DNA from 2 places in the Azospirillum sp. UFLA03-27 genome. Region 1 is predicted to be linked to the other one. Evidence: predicted binding sites of a transcription regulator. Region 1 holds the regulator's gene; the other holds the start of a gene.

Region 1 (8,228 bases):
GCGCCGACGACGAGATCGACCAGTTCATGAAGGGCTTCATCCGGCGCGACGTGCCGGAGAGCGAGCGCCGGCTGAACGACGTCAAGATCGGGGCCATCGACGCGCTGGTCGCCAACGGGTCGATCCGCAGCACCTTCAACACCACCCTGTTCACCGCTGGCGACAGCCGCGAACCGGAACAGGCGGGCATCCTGGGGGCCGTCGTCGGCTCCGCCCTGACGCTGGTGGTGACCATGCTGCTGTCGGTGCCGATCGGCATCGCCGCCGCGGTCTATCTGGAGGAGTTCGCGCCGAAGAACCGCTGGACCGACCTGATCGAGGTGAACATCAACAACCTCGCCGCGGTGCCCTCGATCATCTTCGGCCTGCTCGGTCTGGCGGTGTTCCTCGGCTTCTTCGGGCTGCCGCGCTCCGCCCCGCTGGTCGGCGGCCTGGTGATGGCGCTGATGACCCTGCCGGTCATCATCATCGCCTCGCGCGTCGCGCTGAAGGCGGTGCCGCCGTCGATCCGCGAGGCGGCGCTGGGCGTCGGCGCCTCGCCGCTGCAGACGGTGACGCACCATGTCCTGCCGCTGGCCCTGCCGGGCATCCTGACCGGCACCATCATCGGCATGGCCCGCGCGCTGGGCGAGACGGCGCCGCTGCTGATGATCGGCATGGTGGCCTTCATCGTGGACATCCCCGGCGGCCTGACCGACAGCGCCACGGCCATCCCGGTGCAGATCTACATGTGGGCGGACAGCCCCGAGCGGGCCTTCACGGAGCGCACCTCCGCGGCGATCCTGATCCTGCTCGCCTTCCTCATCCTGATGAACGGCTTGGCCGTCTTCCTGCGCAAGAAATTCGAGAGGCGTTGGTAACCCCATGAGCGTCCAGACCCACATCCCGGCCACGGCCATGCCTTCGCGTCCTGCCGCCGGCATTCACGGCACCAAGATGGTCGCCCGCGACGTCAAGGTGTTCTACGGGGCCAAACAGGCGCTCAAGGGCATCAACCTGGAGATCCAGGAAAACCGCGTGATGGCGCTGATCGGCCCGTCCGGCTGCGGCAAGTCGACGTTCCTGCGCTGCCTGAACCGCATGAACGACACCATCGAGAACTGCCGCGTCGAGGGGCTGATCGCGCTCGACGGCGAGGATGTCTACGGCAAGTCGATCGACGCCGTGCAACTCCGCGCCCGCGTCGGCATGGTCTTCCAGAAGCCGAACCCGTTCCCGAAGTCGATCTACGACAACATCGCCTACGGCCCGCGCATCCACGGCATCGCCAGCCACCGCGACGAGATGGACGAGATCGTCCAGACCTCGCTGAAGCGCGCCGGCCTGTGGAACGAGGTGAAGGATCGCCTGCGCGAGCCGGGCACCGGCCTGTCGGGCGGCCAGCAGCAGCGCCTGTGCATCGCCCGCGCCATCGCCGTCAGCCCCGAGGTGATCCTGATGGACGAGCCCTGCTCGGCGCTCGACCCCATCGCGACGGCCCACATCGAGGAGTTGATCGACGAGCTGCGCGAGAACTACACGATCGTCATCGTCACCCACAACATGCAGCAGGCGGCCCGCGTCTCCCAGAAGACCGCCTTCTTCCATCTGGGCGACATGGTGGAGTGCGACGATACCGAGGAAATCTTCACCAACCCGCGGGACGAGCGCACCCAGGGCTACATCACCGGCCGCTACGGCTGATCCCCGGCCTCTGATCCCCAACAGCGCCGCCACTCCTCCCTCAGCGAAGGACGTGAAGCATGAGCAACGAACACATCGTGCGTTCCTTCGCGCACGAACTTGAGCGCCTGTCCAACCTGATCACCCAGATGGGCGGCGTCGCCGAAGCGCAGGTGGACGCCGCCGTGAAGGCGGTGGCCCGCCGCGACGTCGCGCTGGCCGCCCAGGTCATGCAGGCCGACCAGCGCATCGACGCCTACGAGCGCGATATCGACGCCGAGGCCGTGCGGCTGCTCGCCCTGCGCCAGCCGCTGGCCCAGGACCTGCGCGAGATCGTGTCGGCGCTGAAGATCGCGTCGGATCTGGAGCGGATCGGCGACTACGCCTCCAACATCGCCAAGCGCTCGCTGGCGCTGGCCCAGGTGCCGGTGGTGCGCCCGGCGGCGGCCATCCCGCGCATGGGGCGGCTGGTCGAGTCGATCATGAAGGACGTGCTGGACGCCTATATCGAGCGCGACGTCCAGCGCGCCATCGCCGCCTGGGAGCGCGACGAGGAGCTGGACGACCTCTACACCAGCCTGTTCCGCGAGGTCCTGACCTACATGATGGAGGACCCGCGCAACATCACGCCCTGCACGCACCTGCTGTTCATGGCGAAGAACCTGGAGCGGATCGGCGACCACGCCACCAACATCGCCGAGACCATCCATTATCTGGTGGTCGGGACGACGCTGCGCGCGGCGCGCCCGAAGAACGACGGCAGCAGCTTCGCCGTGGTCGAGCCGGGTGGTTCGGTCATGGATGCGGCCACGGAGGCGGTGGAACGGGGATTGCCGCGGGACGGTGGTCCGGATAACGATGGAGCGGGACATGCCGCGTGACGGCGAGACGCGCAGTGGGAGCGGGACAAGCATGAATTCGGCGCTGAAGCCGCTCGTTCTCATCGTCGAGGACGAAGCCGACATCGTGACGCTGCTGAAGTACAATCTGGAGAAGGAAGGCTTCCGCGTGAACGCCGCCACCGACGGCGAGGAAGCTCTTCTGCTGGCCGGGGAGCAGACGCCGAACATCGTCCTGCTCGACTGGATGCTGCCGCTGATGTCGGGGCTGGAGGTTTGCCGCCAGATGCGCCGCAACAGCAAGATGCGCGATATCCCGATCATCATGCTGACCGCCCGTGGCGAGGAGGCGGACCGCGTGCGCGGCCTGAACTCCGGCGCCGACGACTACATCACAAAGCCCTTCTCCCCGACCGAGCTGGTCGCCCGCATGCGCGCCGTTCTGCGCCGCTCGGCCCCCGGCATGACGGACGAGACGCTGCAGTTCGCCGACGTGACCATGGATCTGGCCGCCCACAGGGTGCGCCGGAACGGTCGCGACGTGCATCTGGGGCCGACCGAGTTCCGCCTGCTGCGCCATTTCATGCAGCATCCCGGCCGCGTCTTCTCGCGCGAGCAGCTTCTCGACGTGGTGTGGGGCCACGACGTCTATGTCGAGCCGCGCACCGTCGACGTTCACATCCGCCGCCTGCGCAAGGCGATGAACGAGGAGACGGAGATGGACCTGATCCGCACCGTCCGCTCGGCGGGCTACGCGCTGGACAGCAAGTCCGTGTGAGCGGCAGGAGTTTTGGGGGGCAATAGTGTTTTCACGGATTTCACGGATTTCACGGATTTTTATACTCGTGCGCAGCTCGTGTCGGATCGATCAGCTTGCACGAAGCAAGTCCAAGAAAAATCCGTGTCATCCGTGCTTAAATCCGTGCAATCCGTGTGAATTTTGTTGTTCGCCGGGAATCCGAAGAGCTGCCCTCACCCCTCCAGCAGCTCCACCGCCTCCCGCAAAATCGCCACCTTCGGGCCGAAGCGCTTCGCCGGGTCGCTGTCCTCGATGAAGCCGATCATCATGCGCAGGGCGTGCGCCACCCGCGGTGCGAGATTGGGATGCGCCGTCACATGCTGCGCCAGATGGACCAGCGCGTCCCGGTAGGGGCGGCCCTCGAAGCCCTCCGCGGCGATCGCCTCGAAGCGGTTCGCCTGTTCGATCACCAGGCTGTGGTCGTCGGTCATCGCGCTCACACGAACAGGATCGCGCCGGTCTTCGGCGCGTCGTTCAGGAAGGTGACGACGCCGCCGGTCTTCACCGGCACGTCGGGGCGCAACGGCACACCGGCAGGCAGGCCGAGCGCGCGCAGCCCCATTTCGCAGGCCATGACCGTGACCTTCAGCATCACGCAGGCCTCCAGCAACTCCTCGAAGCCGGCCAGTCCGTTGGCGGTGAAGGCGGCGTCGCGCTCCGCCGGGCGGCTGCCGTCGTCGGCGGGGTCCAGCCGGTGCCAGCCCGGCACGCCGTCCGCACCCTCGGCCAGCAGCGTGTTCAGGGCGCGGCCGGTGAAGAACAGCGTGACCTTGCGGTTGGTCGCCGCCGCCGCGCTGGCCATCACCAGGGCGTAGTGAACCCGGTCGAAGCCGCCCGCGAACAGGACGATGGACAGGGACTCAGGACCTTCCATGACTAAAGGGTTCTCCCAATCGCCGCTCAGTGGGCGGACAGGTCGTGGATGGTCGGGTGGGGGCCGCACAAGGGGCAGTCCGGGTCGCGGCGCACGGTGATGCGCTGGAAGGAGGCGTGCAGCGTGTCCAGCATCATCAGGCTGCCCGACAGGCCCTCGCCGATGCCCATGATCTCCTTCAGCACCTCGGTCGTCTGGAGCGAACCGACGAAGCCGGCCAGCGCTCCCAGCACGCCGCCCTCGGAGCAGGACGGCACCAGCCCGCGCGGCGGCGGTTCCGGGAACAGGCAGCGGTAGCAGGGGTGCGGATCGCCGAGATGCGCCTTGAAGGTGGACACCTGCCCGTCGAAGCGCAGGATCGCCGCCGACACCAGCGTCTTCTTCGCGAAGTAGCAGGCGTCGTTCAGCAGGAAGCGCGTGGCGAAATTGTCGGACCCATCGGCCACGATGTCGTAGCGGCCGATCAGGTCCAGCGCGTTGTCCTTCGTCAGGCGCGTCTTGTGCACCTCCACCGCCACGTCGGGATTGAGCGCGCGGATGCGGGCGGCGGCGCTCTCCACCTTCGGAACGCCGAGCGACGACTCGTCGTGGATCACCTGCCGTTGCAGGTTGGACAGGTCCACCGTGTCGTCGTCGATGACGCCGATGGTCCCCACCCCCGCCGCGGCGAGGTAGAGCAGCAACGGTGCGCCCAGCCCGCCGGCCCCGACGACCAGGACGCGGGCGCGCAACAGCGCCTCCTGCCCGATGCCGCCGACCTCCGGCAGGATGATGTGGCGGGAATAGCGGTGAAGCTGGGTGTCGGTGAAATCCATGATCCGCAGAATAGCGCGGAACGCCCCATGCCGCGCAAGCCCCCTCGCTCGGGCTCCTGCGGCGGGCGGCGTCAGGCGAGCAGGCTCATCTTGTAGGGGGTGGTCTTCGACGTGCTGGACGACTTGTTCGCGTCCTCCGCCGCCCACTGCTTCAGCCGGGCCTCGCGCTCCCGCATGATCTTGTCGAACGGGCGTTCCTCGGTCGATTCGGGCGACTTGGCGACCTTCTGGACGAAGTTCAGCTGATAGGGGATTTCGCCGATCACGTTCTTCGGCGGGACGATCACCAACTCGTACTGGCCGGGGTCGATCTTGAAGCTGGGCTTCTTCAGCATGTCCTCACCCGACTTGGCCGGGTCCATCGTGTCGCCGGAGGCCACGACCTTGCCCTCCTTGCTCATGAGGGCCCAGCGCGTCAAGGGAAGGGACATGTTGCCGACGAACTCGCCGCCCTGCGCGACGGTCAGCGTGTGCTTCTGGACACCTGGATCCTTGCCGACGACGGCGCGGGCGATGCCCTTCATCTGGGCGCCGGTCCCCACCATCATGATGTTCTGGCGTTCGGTGATGTCCAGCGTGTATTCGCGTTCATTCACGCCGCGGACGGCCTGGGAGATGACCGCCGTGTAGGTGCCGGGGCCGAGCTTCGCGCTGGCCTCCGCCGCCTCGTTCTTCGCCTTGGCCTCGGCGACGACCTTGTTGTTCTGGTCGACGATCTTGATGTTGGTGTTGATGTCGGCGATTCGGAAATTGAATTCGCCGGCCTTCGACACCGTGAACTGGCGGTAGTCGGTGGATGCGAGGTTGGAGTCCAATTCGTTGGTGATGCCGCGGAACTGGAACCAGTTCATCGTCGAGGCATTCGGAATCGCGACGCCCATGGTGGCCTCCCCCGCTGGTCCTGTGCCGTCAGCTCCGCATCGTCGGGCGCCCGTGGCGCAAGCCGGGCCGTCGCCTGAAAAGGCGGAGCCGCGCCGGCCGAAACTCCCGGCGCAGACAAGTTAGATTACTAAAATCCAATCTTTTTGTCAAAGCGCCGCCTGATGCCAGGGGCAGGCACAAAGACCGGACGGAGCCCACTCTACAGCAGGATGCGCGGCGGCGCAATATTCGCCGTCCGGTTGCGCAGGAACATGTACCGGAGATCCCTCTCCCACAGCCGCAGGTGGATGTGGGAGAGGGGCGCCGGGTTACTCCAGCCCTTCAAACAGGGCGGTGGAGAGATAGCGCTCGGCGAAGGATGGCAGGATCACGACGATCAGCTTGCCCTCGTTCTCCGGACGGGAGCCGATCTCCAGCGCCGCGGCCAGCGCGGCACCCGAGGAGATGCCGACCGGGATGCCTTCCAGCTTCGCCACCTTGCGGGCCGTCTCGAAGGCGCGCTGGTTGGAGATGCGCACGACCTCGTCGATCAGGTCCTTCTTCAGGACGTCCGGCACGAAGCCGGCGCCGATGCCCTGGATCTTGTGCGGGCCGGGCATGCCGCCGGACAGGACGGGGCTGTCCTCCGGCTCCACCGCGATGGTGCGGAAACCGGGCTTGCGGGCCTTCAGGACCTCCGACACGCCGGTCAGCGTGCCGCCGGTGCCGACGCCGGAAATCAGGAAGTCGGCCTTGCCGTCGGTGTCCTTCCAGATCTCCTCCGCCGTGGTGTTGCGGTGGATCTCCGGGTTGGCGGCGTTCTTGAACTGCTGGAGCATATAGGCGTTCGGATCGGTGGCGACGATCTCGTCGGCCCGGCGGATGGCGCCCTTCATGCCCTCCGCCGCCGGCGTCAGGACCAGCTCGGCGCCCAGCAGCTTCAGCATCTTGCGGCGCTCGACCGACATGCTTTCCGGCATGGTCAGGATTAGCCGGTAGCCCTTGGCGGCGGCGACGAAGGCCAGCGCGATGCCGGTGTTGCCCGACGTCGGCTCGACCAGAGTGGTGCGGCCCGCTTCGATGGTGCCGGCGCGCTCCGCCGCGTCGATCATCGCGAAGCCGATGCGGTCCTTTACGCTGGCCAGTGGGTTGAAGAACTCCAGCTTGCCGACGATCTGGGCCTTGGCCCCGGCGTCCTCGGCCAGCCGATTGACGCGCACCAGCGGCGTGGCGCCGACGGTGTCGAGAATGCTGTCGTAGATCTTACCGCGAAACTCGGAACCCGGCATTTTTCACTCCTCCGGTATGTGGTATTTTCCCACTTTCTACAGCATATGTAGAATTTAACCGTTTTCCGGGTGGGATCAAATCGTAAAATCGATGCGGTCTTCGGTCTCGCTCTCGACGCCGGCGGTGCGGGCGCGCAGGCAGAGATCCTCGATGGTGATGTCGTCGAGCTTCTTCATGCATTCCTCCTGAAGCTCGTTCCACAGCGGGCGCACCACCTTGTGCCCCAGGATGGAGCCGGCCGGTTCCTCGATGGGGTCGGTCGCGGTCTCCATGGAGCGGACGACCTTCACGATCTCGCCCAGCGTGATCCGCCGGCGCTCGCGGGCCAGCCGGTAGCCGCCGCGCGGCCCGCGCACGCCGGCCAGGACGCCGTCGCGGACGAGCTGCTGGAGCACCTGCTCCAGATAGCGCTTGGGAATGCCCTGGCGGCGGGTGATCTCGCCGGACTGCACGGGTTCGGTGCCGGCATTGTAGGCGATGTCCAGAACCGCCTCGATCGCGAACATCAGCTTCTTGGAAATGCGGAGCATCAGCGCGACTCCTGCGCAGGGGAGGGCGGGACGAACTGGCCGGTGGAGCCGAAGCCCCCGGTGCCGCGGGCGCTGTCGGGCAGCGCGGCCGACTCGGCCCAGGCGGCGCGCTCATAGCGGGTGATCACGAGCTGGGCGATGCGCTGCCCGCGCTCCACCGTGAAGGGTTGGTCGCCGTGGTTGATCAGGATCACCCCGACCTCGCCGCGGTAGTCGGCGTCGATGGTGCCGGGGCTGTTCAGCACCGTGACCCCGTGCTTCAGCGCCAGGCCGGAGCGCGGCCGGACCTGCGCCTCGTAGCCGTCGGGCAGGGCGAAGGCGACGCCCGTGGGGATCAGCGCGCGGCGGCCCGGTTCCAGGACGACCGGCTCCGCCAGCGCGGCCAGCAGGTCCATGCCCGCCGCGTGTTCGGTCGCGTAGGCCGGCAGGTCCAGCCCTGCGGCGTGGGCGAGCCGGACGATGGGAACAGGAATGGCGGATGCCGTTGCGCTCACGGAATGGTCTCCTGGGGGGCGGGGGTAGAGGGCGGAGTGAAATGCCGAGCGATGGCCTCGGCCA
Region 2 (8,228 bases), on a different contig from region 1:
ATCCGGCAAGAGGTCAGGCGATCCCTTCCGCCGCCAGCGCCGCGGCCACGGCCGGGCGCTCGGCGACGCGGGCCATGTAGGCGGTGATGTTCGGATAGCCGTCCAGCGGCAGGCCGACCCGCGGCGCCCAGCGCAGCACCGTGAATCCGTAGGCGTCGGCCACCGTGAAGCGGTCGCCCGTCAGGTAATCCTTGCCGGCCAGCCCAGCCTCCACGACCGCGAACTTGGCCGTCAGCGTCTGCTTGGCGATGTCCTTGAAGGCGTCCGGCGTGGTCGGGCGGAACAGTGGGCTGAAGGTCTTGTGCAGTTCCGTGCCGATGAAGTTCAGCCACTCCAGCACGCGGTAGCGCTCCATCGTCCCGACGGCCGGCAGCAGACCGGTCTTCGGCACGCGGTCGGCGATGCACTGCACGATGGCGGCGCCCTCGGTCAGGATGGTGCCGTCGTCGAACGCCAGCGTCGGCACTTGGCCCTTCGGGTTGACGGCCAGGAAATCGCTGCCGTCCTCCAGTTTCTTGGCGGCGAGGTCGACGGCCGCGACGTCGAAGGCCAGACCGCTCTCGCGCAGGACGATGTGTGGCGACAGCGAGCAGGCGCCCGGCTTCAGGTAGAGCTTCATGACGTTTCTTATCCTTGTTTCCGGCGGGACATGACGGATCGACAGTGGGGCACGGGGCACGGGCGATTGCAACCGCCCCACCCCGTTCAATCCGGCAAACGCCGTCCGCTCTCCGAGTCGAACAAGTGCAGGGCGTCGGGCGGCGCGCCGACGCGCAGGGTTTCGCCCTCGCGGCAGAACGGAAGGCCGGCGACTCGGACCACCATTCCCTCGCCGTCCGGCAGGCGGCCATAGACCACCGTATCGGCGCCCAGAGCCTCCACCAGATCGACCGTGACGATCAGCGGCCCGTCGCCGGACGTGACGGCCAGATGCTCCGGCCGCACGCCGAGCTTGACCGGCCGCCCGGCCATGTCGGGCCGCGGGCGCGGCAGGACGAAAGCGGTGCCGCCGGGCAGCACCACCCCCTGCCCGGCGGCGTCGAAGCGCGCGTCCAGCACGTTCATCGGCGGCGACCCGATGAAGCCGGCCACGAACAGGCTGGCCGGACGCTGGTAGACCTCCAGCGGTGTGCCGACCTGCTCGGCCACCCCGTGATTCATCACCAGGATGCGGTCGGCCAGCGTCATCGCCTCGACCTGATCGTGCGTCACGTAGAGGCTGGTGATGCCCAGCCGGTCCTGGAGCCGCTTGATCTCGACGCGCATCTGGGTGCGCAGCTTGGCGTCCAGGTTCGACAGCGGCTCGTCGAACAGGAAGGCGGCGGGCTCGCGCACGATGGCGCGGCCCATGGCGACGCGCTGCCGCTGCCCGCCGGAAAGCTGGCTGGGCCGGCGGTCGAGGAAGCGGTTCAGCTCCAGGATCTCCGCGGCCTTGGCGACGCGGGCCTGGATATCCGCCTTGGGCAGGCCACGGATCTTCAAGCCGTAGGCCATGTTGTCGAACACGCTCATGTGCGGGTAGAGCGCGTAGTTCTGGAACACCATGGCAATGTCGCGGTCCTTGGGCTCCAGCCCGTTGACCACCCGCCCGCCGATGGCGATCTCGCCGCCGGTGATGCTCTCCAGCCCGGCGACCATGCGCAGCAGCGTGGACTTGCCGCAGCCCGAGGGGCCGAGCAGCACGAGGAACTCCCCATCCGCGACGCTGATGTCGATGCCCTTGATGGCCTCGACGGCGCCGTAGGACTTGCGGACCCGATTCAGATCGACCGTTGCCATTTCTTATTTCTCGCTGTCCACAAGGCCTTTGACGAACCAACGCTGCATCAGCACGACCACCGCCACCGGCGGCAGCATGGCCAGCACCGTCGTCGCCATGATGAGGTTCCAGTCGGTCGCGGCCTCGCCGTTGCCGATCATCTTGGTGATGCCGATGACCACCGTCTCCATCTCCGCGCTGTTGGTGATCAGCAGCGGCCAGAGATACTGGTTCCAGCCATAGATGAAGAGGATGACGAACAGCGCCGCGATGTTGGTGCGCGACAGGGGCAGCACCACGTCCACGAAGAAGCGCAGCGCCCCCGCCCCGTCGATCTTCGCGGCCTCCACCAGCTCGTCCGGGATGGTCAGGAAGAATTGCCGGAACAGCAGCGTCGCCGTGGCCGAGGCGATCAGCGGGATGGTCAGCCCGGCGTAGCTGTCGATCAGCCCGAGGTTGGCCACCACCTCGTAGGTCGGGATGATTCGCACCTCGACCGGCAGCATCAGCGTGATGAAGATCATCCAGAAGAAGACCATGCGCAGCGGGAAGCGGAAAAAGGCCACCGCGTAGGCCGAGATGATCGAGATGGCGATCTTGCCCAGCGCGATGACCAGCGCCATGACGAGGCTGTTCCACATCATGATGCGCACGGGCGTGTGCATGACGCGGTTGCCCTGCGATTCGCTCCAGGCCGAGGCGTAGTTGTTCAGCATCTCCCCGCCTGGCGTCAGCGGCAGGTTGCCGCGCCCGATGGTGGCGGCGTCCCAGGTCGAACCGATGACCGTCACGTAGATCGGAAAGGCGAAGATCAGGACGCCCAGCATCAGGATCAGGTGCGGGACCATGTCCATCAGGCGCCCGCCGGAGCGCGGGGTGTCACGGTCGCGGTTCATGAGTAATGCACCTTGCGCTCGACGAAGCGGAACTGGATGGCGGTCAGCGCGATGACGATGACCATCAGGATCACCGACTGCGCCGAGGAGCCGCCCAGGTCGTGGTTGACCACGCCGTCCTGGTAGACGCGGAAGATCAGCGTCTCCGTGGCCTTGCCCGGCCCGCCGTGGGTCAGGGCGTGGATCGTGCCGAAGGTCTCGAAGAAGGCATAGACGATGTTCACCACCAGCAGGAAGAAGGTGGTCGGCGACAGCAGCGGGAAGGTGATCGTCCAGAAGCGGCGCACCGCCCCCGCCCCGTCGATGCTCGCCGCCTCCAGCACGGAGCGCGGGATGGCCTGCAGCCCGGCCAGGAAGAAGATGAAGTTGTAGGAGACCTGCTTCCAGCTCGCCGCCAGGATGACCATGGTCAGCGCCTGCCCGTCGTTCAGCCGGTAGTCCCAGGCGTAGCCGAGGTCGTTCAGCGCACGGCCCAGGATGCCGATGTCCGGGTTGAAGATGAACATCCACAGCACCGCCGCCACCGCGGGCGCCAGCGCGTAGGGCCAGATCAGCAGCGTCTTGTAGGCCGCCGCCGCCCGGATCTTCGCATCGGCCAGCACCGCCAGCCCCAGCGCGGAGACCAGCGACAGGAGGGTCACCGACGCGCTGAAGACGATGGTGGTCTTGACCGTCTCCAGATAGTTCGGGTCGCTCAGCACCGCCTGGAAATTCTCCAGCCCGACGAACTGGCTGCGCAGCCCGAAGGCATCCTGGAGATGCACCGACTGCCACAGCGCCTGCGCCGCTGGCCAGATGAAGAAGATCAACGTCACCGCCACCTGCGGCGCCAGCAGCAGGTAGGGCAACGCCCTGTTGTCGAAAATCACGCGACGTTGCATGGAATCCCTTTCAACCCTCTCCCCTCTGGCGAGAGGGCAGCCCGAAGGGCCTCTCGCGCTGGCCTATGGCCAGCGCTGACGGCGTCAGGCGGATGCCTATGGGCATCCGCTGAGAGCCGGTGAGGGGGTTGCGCGTTTCCGGCACGTCCGGCAAAAGCGCAACCCCCTCACCCTTAACCCTCTCCCCAGGGGGGAGAGGGGATATGACGTCGGGTTTTGGCCCGTGTTGCTCAGTTCTTGTTGGCGCGCTCGAAGTTGCGCAGGACCGTGTCGCCGCGCTTCACCGCGTTGTCCAGCGCCTGCTGGGCGGTCTGCTGGCCCTGGAACGCCCGCTCCATCTCCTCCTGGATGATGTTGCGGATTTCCGGCAGGTTGCCCAGCCGCAGCCCCATGGTGTTCTCCGTGGTGGCGGTGCGGGTCAACTGCTCCGCCGGCACCTCGGCGCCGGGGTTCTTGTCGTAGAAGCCCTCCTTCTTCGCCATCTCGAAGCCCTGGAGCGTCACCGGGACGTAGCCGGTGTCCATGTGCCACTTGGCGTCCACCTCCGGACGGGCGAGGTAGCTGAAGAAGGCGGCGACGGCCTTGTACTCGTCGGCGGTGCGCTTGGGCGAGGTCATCACCCAGAAGGCGGCGCCGCCGATGATCGAGTTCTTCGGCGAGGCGATGGCGTCCGGCCAGTAGGGCAGCGGCGCGGCGCCCCAGGCGAACTTGGCCTCCTTGACGATGCGCCCGCGCAGGCCCGACGAGGCCTGGATCATCGCGCACTCACCCGACGGGAACAGCGAGTCCGCGGCGTTGTCGCGGCCGCCGTAGCGCAGCGCGCCTTCCTTCTGGAGGTCGATCAGCGTCTGGAGATGCTTCACGAAGAACGGGTCGTTGATCTTCAGCGTGGCGTTCAGCCCACCGAAGCCGTTGGCCTCCGACGCGAAGGGCTTGTCGTGGAGTGCGCCGACCTGCTCGAACTGCGTCCAGGTCGGCCAGGAGAAGGTCATCGGGCAGGTCACGCCCGCCGCCTTCAGCTTGCGCGCCGCGTCGGCCACCTCCGGCCAGGTCGCCGGCGGCTTGTTGGGGTCGAGCCCGGCCTTCTGGAAGGCGTCCTTGTTGTAGAAGGTGATGGTGGTGGAGCTGTTGAACGGCAGGGCCATCATCTTGCCGTCCTTGGAGCTGTAATAGCCCCGGACCGCCGGGATGTAGGCCGCGGCGTCGAGCCCCGACCCCGTCTCGCTCATCAGCTGGTGCACCGGCTTGATGGCCGGGCCGGCGGACAGCATGGTGGCGGTGCCGACCTCGAACATCTGCACGACGTGCGGGGCGTTGCCGGCGCGGAAGGCGGCGATGGCCGCCTGCATCGTCTCCGGATAGCTGCCCTTGAAGGTCGGGTTGACCTGGACCTTGTCCTGGCTGTCGTTGAAGCCCTTCACCACCTGCTCGAGCTGGCCGCCGAGCGGCTGGGGCAGGCCGTGCCAGAATTCGACGACGGTCTTCTGCTGGGCGTAAGCGGCGCCGGTGAAACCGGCGGCGAGCGCGAAGGCGGCCGTCGAGACGGCGAGCTTGCGGCGGGTCAGCATGGTGGTCTCTCCCTGGAACCAATCGATTGCGTGATGTGCTGACATGCAGGGCGCGGGTTGCGGTCCCGCGACGGTCTTGTGAAGATTTGGTGACGTGTCCGGAACACGCGCGCAGGGGCGCGCCGCATCCGCTCCTGGCGGTTGCAACGTTGACCCTGCGTAAGGCATGGAACGGGACTTAAGGCGGTGGCGGATGTTGCGCCGACATTGATGATTTTCCTCCCCGCATGTGTGTTTCTTTTTTGCAAGCCTTAAGGACAGAGGGGGAGGCTGTCAATCAGCCGTACGTATCAGTACGGACTATCACCTTTACGTCATCTCTCGGGGTGCCATGTTTGGGCGAGTGCCCACAGCGCGGAGTCGTCCCGGCACAGGGACCCGGCCATCTGCGACAGGCTGTCCCCCATCAGGCCGGAGGAGCGCAGCAGGCAGTAGGACCGGCTTGGCGCCGACAGATAGTGCGACGCCGTCGGGGCCGCGACCGGCGGCGCGGGATACAGCGCGGCGGGCGGCGGGCAGTAATAGGGCTGCGCACCGGGGTTGTAGCCGGGCACCAGCCGGTCCAGGCCGGGCCGGGGACCGAAGACGCAGCCGCGCTGGTCCCAGTCCAGGCTCGTCGTCTGCGCGGCGGCGGGCAGGACGACGAAGGCGGCCATCGTCATCCCCGCCAGACAACCGGCTAGCCGGCACCCTGCTTTGCGATGCATGCTTCCCTCCGATCCCAGGCCACGCCCGTGGCGCACCCAGACCATGACGCCGGGGCCGGCGGGCCGTGAACGGCCCCGGCCTTCAGAGGAAGTATGCGCGCTCCATCGACGCCCGGCGCGGCGCCGATGGACGGGTCGGCAAGCGCAAGCGAGGACGGCGCTCTCTGTTCGTTCGGTGGGAAGGAGGAAAGGCGGCTCCCCGCCCCGTCACGCCGCGCTGCTGCTCTCGACCGGCAGTTCCGCGGCGCTCGCCGCCGCCAGCGGGACGTCCACCGCGAAGACGGACCCCTTGCCGGGCACCGAGCGCAGCGAAACCGTCAAACCCAGCAGCGTCGCGAGGCGCCGCACAATGGCGAGGCCGAGCCCCAGCCCGTGCCGGCGGTCGCGGTTCGGGTTGCCGAGTTGGCGGAAGTCGTCGAAGATCGCCGACTGGTCGGCGGGAGCGATGCCGAGGCCGGTGTCCCACACCTCGATGCGCAGCGCCCCGCCGCGCCGCCGCGCCGCCAGCAGCACGCCGCCCGACTCGGTGAAGCGCAGGGCGTTCGACAGGATCGGGCGCAGAAGCTGCTCCAGCAGCACCGGGTCGGTGCTCACCTCCGCGTCCGCGGGGCGGACGTTGAAGCGCAGGGCCTTGGCGTCGGCCTCCGGCGCGAACTCGTTGAGCAGGCGGCCCAGCGTCTCGTCGATGGGGAAGGTCTGCACCTGCATCCGGACCAGCCCGGCCTCCAGCTTCGACACGTCCAGCAGGGCGCGCAGGAGCGCTTCCGCCGCCTCGATCGACATTTCCAGCTTCTCGCCCAGATCGCGCGCGCCGGGATCGGTCAGGCGCCCCATCAGCAGATGGTGGAACAGGTGCATGGCCTGGAAGGGCTGGCGCAGGTCGTGGCTGGCCGCCGACAGGAAGCGCCCGATGGCGGTGCGTCCCGTCTCGGCTTCCTGGCGGACCCGCTCGGTCTCGGCCTTCGCGCGCTCGGCCTCGGCGCGGGCGGCGGCCAGAGCGGCGGCGTTGGTGTCGGCGATGGCGGCGACCGCGGTCACGACCCCGTCCGCGTCGCGCACCGGGCTCAGCACCATTTCGCCCCGGGGCAGCAGGCCGAAGGCCGACACCGGAGTCCCGGTGAGAACGACACGGCGAACCTGCGCCTCCACCTGGGAGACGATGGCCGCCGGAACGCCCAACTCGGTCAGATCCGTGCCGTCCACCTCCTCCGGCAGCCGGCTGAAGGCCGCGGCAAAAGCCTGGTTGACCACGAGAAGCCGCGCGTCCAGCCCAAGCAGAGCGTGAGCGGCGCCGTTGGCGGAGACCAGAGCCTCAAGCCAGATCGCACGATCAGTCATATGACCTTCGGTTGAGTTCTTTCTGGTATACTCGACCACAACTTCACCGCAAAAACTGAGATTACAGCACACTTATCCGGCCACTTGGGCATCGGAGTCAAATATCACATGCAAAACTCACTTGGGACAAATTCCGTTTGAATGTGAAGGACAACGCCCCCATTGGCCCAAGCCGGCCGCGCGGGCTATAAGTCAGGTATGCTTTTCCGCCGCAAATCCCACCCCTCCAAAACCCAGGCCAAAACCCAGGCTCCACGCCCCAAGGCCCCGCGCGCCCTGGCGGTCGCCGGCCTGCCCGTGCCGCTGGAGCTGCGGGAAAGCGCCCGCGCCCGCCGGATGACCCTGCGGGTGGACGCCGGACGCGGGCTGATCCAAGTGGTAATCCCGGTGGGCGTCCCGGAAGCCGAGGCGCTGCGCTTCGTCGGGCGGCACGACGGCTGGGTCCGGGCGCGGCTGGCCGCCCTGCCGCCGCAGCTTCCCTTCGCCGACGGGGCGGTGGTGCCCTATCTGGGGATCGACCACATCATCCGGCACAGCCCGGACCTGCGCGGGGCGACCCGGCGCGAGGACGGCGCGATCCTGGTCGGCGGCCGGGCGGAGCATGTCGCCCGCCGGGTGCGCGACTTCCTGATGGCGGAGGCGCGGCGCGAGCTGGCCGAGCGGTCGCGCACCAAGGCCGCACTGATCGGCGCGCGGGTCGCCGCCGTCACCGTGCGCGACACCAAGAGCCGTTGGGGAAGCTGCTCGGCCACCGGACGCCTCTCCTTCTCATGGCGGCTGATCCTGACGCCGGAGTCCGTGCTGGATTACGTGGTGGGGCACGAGGTGGCGCATCTGCGCGAGATGAACCATTCCCAGCGCTTCTGGACGCTGTGCGCGCAGCTGACCGGCGACGTGCGCACGCCCCGCCTCTGGCTGAAGGCCAACGGCACGCGGCTGCTTCGTTATGGCGAGGGCAGCGGCGAGGGGACGGAAATGGTTTCACCTGCAAATGACGGTCATGCCGAAACGCCGTGACGGGGTCGCGCCGAGCCTCTGCTAGAGTGCGCCTCCCCCATCGTTCCCGGCCCGACTCCCTC

What was found. The regulator PhoB, encoded in region 1, activates phosphate uptake and scavenging genes when phosphate is short. The targets are predictions, from matches to a motif close to TNTCATAAAACTGTCA.
Region 2: ugpB (sn-glycerol-3-phosphate ABC transporter substrate-binding protein UgpB) is a predicted target of PhoB. The motif match lies at 5,173-5,188, and genes of this name have one in related genera.

What each region holds. Positions count from the first base shown of each region.
Region 1 covers NZ_JAUQTX010000017.1:16,638-24,865, reverse strand. The annotation lists gene pstA (phosphate ABC transporter permease PstA) at 1-860, shown strand, start outside; gene pstB (phosphate ABC transporter ATP-binding protein PstB) at 898-1,683, shown strand; gene phoU (phosphate signaling complex protein PhoU) at 1,743-2,543, shown strand; gene phoB (phosphate regulon transcriptional regulator PhoB) at 2,575-3,279, shown strand; gene Q4I23_RS04530 (hypothetical protein) at 3,474-3,731, opposite strand; gene Q4I23_RS04525 (DsrE family protein) at 3,737-4,174, opposite strand; gene Q4I23_RS04520 (HesA/MoeB/ThiF family protein) at 4,201-4,989, opposite strand; gene Q4I23_RS04515 (hypothetical protein) at 5,061-5,870, opposite strand; gene cysK (cysteine synthase A) at 6,180-7,139, opposite strand; gene Q4I23_RS04505 (RrF2 family transcriptional regulator) at 7,215-7,670, opposite strand; gene dut (dUTP diphosphatase) at 7,670-8,164, opposite strand; gene coaBC (bifunctional phosphopantothenoylcysteine decarboxylase/phosphopantothenate--cysteine ligase CoaBC) at 8,161-8,228, opposite strand, start outside.
Region 2 covers NZ_JAUQTX010000063.1:7,045-15,272, forward strand. The annotation lists gene gstA (glutathione transferase GstA) at 14-619, opposite strand; gene Q4I23_RS12075 (sn-glycerol-3-phosphate import ATP-binding protein UgpC) at 706-1,779, opposite strand; gene ugpE (sn-glycerol-3-phosphate ABC transporter permease UgpE) at 1,783-2,655, opposite strand; gene ugpA (sn-glycerol-3-phosphate ABC transporter permease UgpA) at 2,652-3,536, opposite strand; gene ugpB (sn-glycerol-3-phosphate ABC transporter substrate-binding protein UgpB) at 3,767-5,104, opposite strand; gene Q4I23_RS12095 (hypothetical protein) at 5,419-5,760, opposite strand; gene Q4I23_RS12100 (sensor histidine kinase) at 6,019-7,149, opposite strand; gene Q4I23_RS12105 (M48 family metallopeptidase) at 7,348-8,166, shown strand.